Regions from separate parts of the Bacillus sp. UNC322MFChir4.1 genome, predicted to be linked through region 3. Evidence: predicted binding sites of a transcription regulator. Region 3 holds the regulator's gene; each other region holds the start of a gene.
What was found. The regulator NrdR, encoded in region 3, represses ribonucleotide reductase genes. The targets are predictions, from matches to a motif close to AACACNATATATNGTGTT.
Positions count from the first base shown of each region.

Region 1: a site for NrdR is predicted at 1,377-1,394, ahead of BR72_RS06255 (anaerobic ribonucleoside triphosphate reductase). Genes of this name have one in related genera too.
Region 2: a site for NrdR is predicted at 1,929-1,946, ahead of nrdI (class Ib ribonucleoside-diphosphate reductase assembly flavoprotein NrdI). Genes of this name have one in related genera too.

Region 1 covers NZ_JQKQ01000012.1:184,338-187,622, forward strand. Annotated here, with positions in the region: gene BR72_RS06255 (anaerobic ribonucleoside triphosphate reductase) at 1-1,322, opposite strand, end outside; gene plsY (glycerol-3-phosphate 1-O-acyltransferase PlsY) at 1,585-2,178, shown strand; gene BR72_RS06265 (HesB/YadR/YfhF family protein) at 2,286-2,576, shown strand; gene BR72_RS06270 (acyl-CoA thioesterase) at 2,603-3,022, opposite strand; gene BR72_RS06275 (glycoside hydrolase family 18 protein) at 3,131-3,285, shown strand, end outside.
Region 2 covers NZ_KN050809.1:248,851-252,135, forward strand. Annotated here, with positions in the region: partial or broken gene BR72_RS18505 (ribonucleoside-diphosphate reductase subunit alpha) at 1-465, opposite strand, end outside; partial or broken gene BR72_RS18510 (ribonucleotide reductase N-terminal alpha domain-containing protein) at 835-1,533, opposite strand; gene nrdI (class Ib ribonucleoside-diphosphate reductase assembly flavoprotein NrdI) at 1,520-1,879, opposite strand; gene BR72_RS18520 (hypothetical protein) at 2,334-2,651, opposite strand; gene BR72_RS18525 (hypothetical protein) at 2,700-2,894, opposite strand.
Region 3 covers NZ_JQKQ01000014.1:140,430-143,714, reverse strand. Annotated here, with positions in the region: gene BR72_RS07925 (glyceraldehyde-3-phosphate dehydrogenase) at 1-460, shown strand, start outside; gene speD (adenosylmethionine decarboxylase) at 827-1,210, shown strand; gene nrdR (transcriptional regulator NrdR) at 1,620-2,081, shown strand; gene BR72_RS07910 (replication initiation and membrane attachment family protein) at 2,156-3,285, shown strand, end outside.

The DNA.
Region 1 (3,285 bases), on a different contig from region 3:
CTCATATATTCGATAATTTCATAACCAAGCTTCCAAGATTCTACGTCTTCCCCATGATGTTTTCCCGTCAAAGCAACTAAACATTCTGCAAGACCTATAAAACCTATACTTAATGTACCTTGTTTTAAAATTTCAGCTACAGAATCTTCTGGTTGCAGTTTTTCGCCACCGCGCCATACTCCTTGGGAATATAAAAATTGAAAATCTCTTGCTTTTTTCGTCGATTGATAAGCAAGCCTTTCCAACAATTGACAAACACCTAGATCAAGATAATAATTTAATGCTTCAAAAAATGCTTCTTTAGAACCACTAATACACGCTAATTTCACTAAGTTAATAGAGGTAAACGATAAATTCCCTCTTCCAATCGCAGTTTCTTCTCCATGAATATTAGACATGACACGCGTACGACATCCCATATAACACACTTCACTTTCAGGACGCCCATCATAATATGCTGCATTAAATGGTGCATCTAAAAATGAAAAATTAGGGAATAATCGTTTCGCCGTCGTTTCTATAGCTAATTCAAACAAATCATAATTTGGATCTTTCTCTTCAAAATTTACTCCCTTTTTTAATTTGAAGATTTGAATCGGAAAAATTGGTGTTTCTCCTTTTCCTAATCCAGCTTGAGTCGCTCGTAATAATTGTTTAATTAATAATCTTCCTTCTTTTGATGTATCTGTTCCGTAATTAATAGAAATAAACGGAACTTGCCCCCCGCCTCTGCTATGCATGCTATTGGAATTATGAATAAATGCCTCACACGCTTGATACGTATCATTTTCTGTTTCTTTCCACGCAAACTCTTCTATTTGCTCAGCTGTTAATGGATATGTTGCTAAACGTTTTTTATTTCGTTCAAACGTTTTTCTCACATATGGCGCCAAATCCACGTCAAAAAGCGCAAAAGATTGTCCACCATGTTGCATATTTTGATTCGCTTGAAAAATAATAGAAGAAAGCGCCAACGCACTTTTAATATCTTGTGGCTGTCTCATATGTCCATGCCCTGTATGAAACCCGTTTTGAAGCATCTCTGCTAACGGAATTTGTGAACAAGTTGTCGTACCTGTTGCATAAAAGTCTAAATCATGTGGATATAAAACATTTTGATCAATTGCTTGTTTCACTTTCTCAGAAAGCAGTTGCTCTATCGCATAATACCTTGCGCTCTCAGAAGCAAATTTCCCCATCATTCCCATTGGAGATCGACCGTCAACATTCGCATTTTCTTGTATTAAATCTTGTTCATTTGCATGAATAATTTTCGCAAAAATCTCCTTTAGATTTTCATCATATTCATTTTTTTTGTTCATTTCTCGATTCATTCCTTAACCCCCAACAACATCTTGTTCATTTACTACAGAAATGATACTACATATAGTAAGAGTGGATCTGTGATAAATGTAACATTCTTGTGAAAGTTTTTTTAAGATCTATTGAACTTTCCCCTTATATTTCCAAGTTAAATTTTATCTTACAAAAAAGAAATGTGATCTGTACAAATGTATGGTACAATATACGGGAAAAACTCTTTTTACCCTTTATCAACACATTTGAATAAAGGAGACTGAACTTATGCTTACATATCTTTTATTTATCGTTGCCTATTTACTTGGCTCGATTCCATTTGCACTTGTTGTTGGAAAAATTGGTTATGGAATCGATATTCGCGAACATGGCAGCGGAAATTTAGGAGGAACGAATACATTTCGTACGTTAGGGAAAAAAGCGGGTTTTATTGTTACAATTGCTGATGTTTTAAAAGGGACATTAGCTACAGCGCTACCGATCATTTTTGGATTAAACGTTCATCCGCTTTGGTTTGGATTAGCTGCGGTACTTGGTCATGTTTACCCAATTTTCGCAAAGTTCCGCGGCGGAAAAGCAGTTGCTACTTCTGCTGGTGTACTATTATGCTACGCACCACTTACCTTTTTAGTATTGGCTGTAGTCTTTTTTACCCTACTCTTTACGACGAGATACGTTTCACTTTCTTCTATGATAGCAGCTGTCGTTGCTGTTATCGCAGCAATTATAAACGGGGATAAAATCTTCATTGTTGCCATGTGTTTATTAGCTGGTATGGTTATTTATAGACACCGTGCAAATATTGGACGAATTATAAATAAAACAGAACCAAAAGCAAAATTAACAAAAAAACACAAATAAGATTGTGACCCACATAACGCAAAAAGAGAACGCAAAGCATATAAATGGCTTCTTTTTGCGTTATTTTTTATACTAAAAGAAAAGCGATTATGTTGGAGGAATACTAGATGAACATTTCAGTATCAAAAGAAGCACTAAACTGGTATAAAAACGAGCTTGGTTTACAAACAGGCGATTGTCTTCGCTTTTTCGTACAATACGGTGGATGTAGCACTGTTCAAAAAGGTCTTTCATTAGGGATTCGTAAAGATGATCCAGCTACTCCTGTTGTACAATTTCAAGAAGATGGTATTACTTTCTTTATCGAAGGCGATGATGAATGGTTCTTTGACGGGCATGACTTATCTGTTACATTTAACGCTGATGATGAGTTCCCGCAATTTCATTATATAAAATAAAAAAACGTGGCCTACGCCACGTTTTTTCATTGCTTTTTAATCTTCTCGTATGTCTCATACCACTCTGGGTACAACTTTTTAAATGACACTGGACGAAAACCTTCTTTTTTAGCACAAATATTCGTTGTAAATGCTGTAATACAACGTTCACCATTTCCATTATAAATTTCATAGCCATATACAACACGTAGTGGGCTCACAGACTCCACCCATGTTTTCACAATAGCTTTTTCTCCGTAACGCATTGCTTTTCGATATGTAATTTGCAAATCAAGTACAGGAGATACAATCCCATCATTCTCCATTTCAACATACGAAAACCCTAAATCTTGAATTAATTTCGTACGGCCAAGTTCTAACCATACTAAATAATTTGCGTGGTACACGACACCCATTTGATCTGTCTCTGCATAACGGATGTCAACCTCCTGTTCTGCTATAAACATTGTTTTAACTCCTTCTCACTTGCATTTCTTTCTACACCTTTAATCATAATACAGAGAATATGAAAATAAAATAGAAGCGGCGGATCTTTTCCTTAAAGGAGTGAGCATATGCTACAAATCATAACTGTACGAAGTGGCGATAATGTGTATAAATTAGCTAAGCAGTACGGAACAACAGCAGAAACCATCGTGAAAGATAATGGGTTAAATCCAGCTGAAACACTCGTCATCGGGCAAGCATTAATTGTGAATACACAAGGAAA
Region 2 (3,285 bases), on a different contig from region 3:
GATTTCAGATGTTTCCTGTAGTTGAAAAATTTCTGTACAGAGGTTCGACATCTTCACAGTTCCAATATCCTTTAACGGATGTTGCTTATTCGCATTTGATTTAAACATTAAATATGGATAACCAGACTCAAGCTGAATCATCGCAATTTTAATGAGCATATCGCGTGTACTAATATCAAGCTGCTTCTTTCTGATATTTGGATTGCTCATCAGTTCATCATACATTTCATCAATGTCGATATCATCTAAATGTTTTCCGTACTCTTTATACACTGTATAAGGCGCGAAAACATGGAATGGTTCGTTTTTCTCAGCAAGCTCAAAGAACTTGCTTGGTACGATAATTCCGATGGAAAGAGACTGAATACGGCTCTTCTCGTCGGCATTTATTTTTTTTGTATCGAGGAACTCAATAATGTCCCAATGGAAAATATTTAAATATACAGCTCCGGCACCTTTTCTTTGCATGTTGTTACTCCATACATTTAAAACGTATGGGGAATAGTCATTTCTGCTACCCTCTCTATATCGCTATAGAGTTCAGACCATATCTTCTTCTCACCAAATTCTTTGTTTAGCCATTCATCATATTTTTATTATATATACCATTTGAATTTGGTTTGTTTGAGAAGCCAGGTTCGAGCTATATAGTCGCCTACATAGCTACTTGGTCGTTGAACCTTCTCCTTATCTAACAGACTTAGGAGCTCGGCTGCTGATTTCCTGCAATCTTGGATTTTTAGGGGGCGCTACGTAATTTCTCCGTAGTATCCTACCTCGATATACTCAGGCGTTCCAGCAATTGACCCGGTTTTATAGTTGAGCCATAAGTTAACCCAACTGATTCGCATACGAAAACGAATCTTCAAGCAATTTCATAACTGGTACAACACCACTTGCTGCGTTCTCGATACCTTTAATTTGTTCACCGCGTGCTCGTAGTTTACTCAAGTTGAGCGCTACGCCTCCACCAATCTTACTTAACTGCATCGCTGTATTAATATTAAACCCAATCGAGTTTAAGCTGTCGTCCATCTCTAACAAGAAACAAGACACCATTTCTCCTCTTCTGCTTCTTCCTGCATTTAAAAAGGTTGGTGTCGCTGGTTGATAGTTTTGTTTGACGATCATACTTGCGAATTGCTTCGCCTTCTGAGCGTTTCCTCGTCCTAAGTATAACGATACGATTGCTACGCGATCAGGATAGCTTTCTAAATATTGTTTTTGATCATTCGTTTTTAACGCGTAATCTTTATAAAACTTAGAAGCTGCCATATAAGATTGAAACTCAAACTTTTCGCCGTATGCGATTTCGTATACAGCCTCCACCTCGTCCATCTTATATTCGCTTAACACATCATAGTAGTAGTCATGCTCTAACATATACTCGATGCGATTCGCCACGCTATCAAAAGGAACGGTATTCTCTTTCGCTTCTTCCATAAAGACAGCTAGTGCCTCTTTATCTTTGTGAAGCTGATAGAACCCGTCCTGCATTTGCGTGATCTCATTATTCAATTCAATGTGTCGCAATCTCCAGCACCCTCTCTTTAAAAACTTCTACATCTTTATTTGTTCCAGATAACTCAAATTTTGATACAATTGGCACTTCATATCTCGTTGAAATCTTGTCTGCACTTGCCCCAAACATATCTCCCCAATTACGATTTCCGCTTGCAGATACTCCTTTTAAACGTTCATGATTACGTTCTAAAAATTTCAAAACACGTTCCGGCACATTTCCAAAACCTGTTGTATACGTAATAAGGACAAATTCTTCATCTAATACGAGATTTTCATTGATTTGAACGGCCGGCATATTTAATTTGTGAATGAAACGCTTCACGTTTCCTGTCATAGAATCATATGCAACTAACATCTCCGACCCTCCTTTTACATCTTTTCACGTCATGTTCGCCCTTGATGAATTCTCTATATATTGTATTACTTTTTAAAAAAGGACACAAGATATATGTATAATTTCTTTCTTTTTAAAAATTTATTTTTTCGACAAAAAAGGCCGCTCTTTATACAATACAAAGAATATGAAACAACATTCTAAAACACATGTCAATAAAGTGTATTTCAAAAAAGTTGTCAACGGATTTACCCACATTTCCAAAAAAGTTCCTCTTATCAAATTGTCAAAAAAGAAAACATAAATGCGAAATCTATTTCTCATTTGTCAAAAAAAAACGAACAGTTCCCTTATTAGAAACTGTTCGAAACCGGTTACATATTATATATAAACTAGAACCCTTTTTAGGGAAATAGGAGCGTCTGACCGCACATAGAAACGGTCAGAGCTTTTTCCCTACCGCACTCGTGTAATCCTATTCTTGAAGTTCTACACGCACGATATCGCTCAAAAATATATGATGGAAAATTTCATCTTTACATTGCATCGTAAAAACAGGTGATTCATCATCGAAATACGCAATCGTACCTTTAACTTTTTGAATCGAATTTTGTAGTTTTGCTATTACAAGCACACTTTGTTCGTGTTCGTATGCTTTTTTTAATTGCTCCATGATTTCCTTCATTCGCTTGCGCTTCTCCGGAAACATAACCATCCCAACAAATTTTCTTCCTTTCTCATCTTTCCAAAAACAGTCCCAATGCGGAAGTATTCCTTGTTTAAACTCTCCCAAATAAACTTCTCTCCTTTCTCGTCATCCGGCTCTTAATAATTCTTTTCCTTACGAGCGCGGTGTTTCCATATATGTATAAATGATCTTTCCATCATGCTGTGCGTTACCTCGAAAATATTTAAAGTCTTCTCGCGCTACTAAAACTTCGCGAAATGTATAAAACACTTCTTTTGTTACAATATATTCTTGTATTTCTTTATTTTTAAGCTGATCTAAAATTATATTTACTTGTTGTTTATCCATACAAATCACCTCTCTGTCGTATTCTTATTTCACGACTACCTTTGAATATATCCAATAGATCCTATTTCAGCAAATCATTTTTTATCCCGCATTAACGGGCAATAATACTCCCGCCTCAAAATTCAGTGGATGCATTGTCCAGCTCTAGCGGCTAGAATCTCCGGCCGTTTCGCCCCCTCGGACGAGGCAAAAAGCGCCTCTCTGTCAGGGGCGTGGGCGTCCTGCGATTCTGAGCGAGCCGCTTCCGCTTTTCTTAAGAAGTAAGGTGGGAGATAAACTGCCCGTAAAAGCCCGATTGGTGAGGGCTGATAATCAGTGGGGGATGAAGAAAACCCCCACTGATTAAAGTTTCACTTTATCGTGCTCCCTCTTATGATACAATAAAATAGAT
Region 3 (3,285 bases):
ACATAAAGATTTACGCAGAGCGCGCGCATGCGGCCAGTCTATCATTCCAACGACGACAGGTGCTGCGAAAGCGTTAGCGAAAGTTCTTCCACATTTAAATGGGAAACTTCATGGCATGGCACTTCGCGTTCCGACACCAAATGTATCTCTTGTTGACTTAGTTGTAGATGTAAAACGCGACGTAACAGTGGAAGAGATTAATGAAGCATTTATGAATGTTGCTAGCGGTGCATTAAAAGGAATTGTCGCATTTAGCGATGAACCGCTTGTTTCTATAGACTTTAACACAAATACGCATTCTGCAATCATTGATGGTTTATCTACAATGGTAATGGGCGAGCGAAAAGTAAAAGTACTTGCTTGGTACGATAACGAATGGGGTTATTCTCGTCGTGTTGTAGACCTTGTAAAGCTTGTTGTAGATCAATTCGCGAAACAAGAAAACGTACAACATATTTAATAGATGAGAAAAGGGCAGGCGTTAGCCTGTCCTTTTTTGTAATAGAAAAATATTACATATTTTTTCTGTGTAAATCACCTAGAACAGCTATGATTACTGTGGTTTTGAGTCTTTTCTCTTTTTGGAGGAAAATAAAAGAAAAAGTATCATCTGAAAAAATAAAAAACTGATGTTGCAAAATGAAAATAAACAAAGTATACTAACATTCGTAAACTTAAGAGCTGAGGTACGTAGTCACTACTTAAAGGGTTAGGACCTCTCTGGACTAACTTTCCCCCGTGGTAGTGGAGCAAACCAAATTGCAAATTAGTTTTCAATTCGAACAGTTAAATTAAATCAATGAGGGGGAACTGTAGAATGGATACTATGGATACTATGGGTCGTCACGTAATTGCGGAACTTTGGGATTGCGATTTCGACAAGCTTAATGATATGCCTTATATTGAAAGGTTATTTGTGGATGCAGCACTTCGAGCAGGCGCTGAAGTACGTGAGGTTGCTTTCCACAAATTTGCACCACAAGGTGTAAGTGGAGTTGTAATTATTTCTGAGTCTCACTTAACAATTCACAGCTTTCCGGAGCATGGTTATGCAAGTATTGATGTTTATACTTGTGGGGATCGCATTGATCCAAATGTTGCTGCGGAGTACATCGCTGAAGGTTTAGGAGCAAAAACGAGAGAAAGTATTGAACTTCCTCGCGGTACAGGTAGCTTCGAAATTAAGCAAAGAGAAACAAAAGCTCTTTAAAAAAGAAGATAATTGATTTAAAATGTAAAGAGGTGTATAATGCACCTCTTTTTAGTTTATATTGTGTTATCACCTATCTATATAAATACAACTTGAAACAACGACGTAAAAAACCCTTTCTTTTTAGATGGACGAGAGCATCTGGCTATGCATAGAAGCGGCCTTTGCCTTCTTCTGCCACATGCCAGGTTTTAAACAAAAGGAGCAGGCCAGTAGCGGGCATGTTGTATTCTGCATAGCAGTAATCTCTGTGTTGAAAAATCAAGTTGGATTTATATATTATAATAAGAAGAAATTTGTTTATACATAAGTGCATGTAATTGAGTGTTTATAATATTGAAGAGAAAATTATTGTTTAAAATGTTTTAGTTTTGTTAAGATAAAATTAAATTGTAAAGGAGTGAATGGATTGCGTTGTCCATCCTGTTTTCACAATGGTACGAAAGTATTGGATTCACGTCCAGTTGACGAAGGACGATCAATTCGCAGAAGAAGAGAGTGCGAAAGTTGTTTCAGTCGCTTTACCACATTTGAACGTGTCGAAGAGCCACCGCTCATTGTTGTAAAGAAAGAAGGGACGCGAGAAGAATTTAACAAAGAGAAAATTTTGCGTGGTTTAATTAAAGCGTGTGAAAAGCGACCTGTAACGTTAAAACAATTAGAAGAAATCACACAACATGTAGAACGGGAATTACGTAACTTAGGAATGTCAGAAGTACAAAGCGATATGATTGGTGAAATGGTCATGGAAGCGCTTCGTGATATTGATGATGTTGCATATGTACGTTTTGCATCTGTTTACCGACAATTTAAAGATTTGAACGTATTTATTGAAGAGTTGAAAGATATTCTTCAAAAAGAACGAAAATAAAAGAGCTAGAAGCGTAAGCTATTAGCTCTTTTTTCACTCATAATAAGAATGGATGACAGAAAGGATTTGCAAGGATGGAAAGACAGTCATGGATGGAACTGTTGCCAATTGACCGTTATAAAGTAAGTGCAAGAGGGCTGCTCAGCAACTATGATCGTAAAGTGCTGACAATGTTATATCAGCCACTTATTGGCAGTAAAGCTTTTAGTCTATATATGACATTATGGGGCGAGTTAGAGCAGGACCGTTTATTTGGAAGAGAAAATACACACCATTCTATTATGGTAACAATGCAAATGCAGCTCCCAGAGATTTATGAAGAACGTCTAAAGCTAGAGGCGATTGGACTTTTAAATGTGTATGTGAAAAGAGAAAAAGATATTCGCATGTTTATTTATGAGTTACAGCCACCACTTATGCCAAAGCAATTTTTTGATGATATTGTATTAAGTATTTTCTTATATAACCGCTTAAGTAAGTCGAAATATAATCAAGTGAAGCAATATTTCTTAGAAGAAGAATTTGACTTTTCTTCATATGAAAATGCAACACGATCTTTTAATGATGTGTTTGGTTCTTTTAATCCAGGACAAGTTGAGCATGCCAAGGAAGAACTTATTATACCAAATGCAACTGTGATGCCGAGCAGGGCGGAGGGGAATGCGCCTCAAATTTGGAATGATTTCTTTGATTTTTCTTTATTTGTAGAAGGATTATCAGCGCTTGTGCCGCGTAAAGCAATCACGGATCAGATGCGTGAATGTGTGATTATATTAGCTTACGTATACGGCATTGATCCGTTATCCATGCAAAATATTGTTCTTGGTGCTGTTACGGAGCATAATACAATTGATATGGAACGATTGCGAAAAGGTGCACGTGATTGGTACCAATTTGAGAATGGACAGGCACTTCCTAAGTTTAGTGAGCGGACGCAGCCATTGCATGCGCGGACGATGAAGGAGAAAGAACCGACAACACAAGAAGAGATGCTGATTAAACAGTTAGAGGAAATTTCACCAAGAGAGTTATTAAAAGAAATTTCAGGCGGGGCTGAGCCGACGAAGGCTGATTTGCAAATTATTGAAGATGTGATGTTGAATCAGAAGTTAACACCAGGTGTTGTCAATGTCCTTATTTATTATGTCATGCTTCGTTCGGATATGAAGTTAGCGAAATCGTATGTAGAGAAAATTGCCGGACA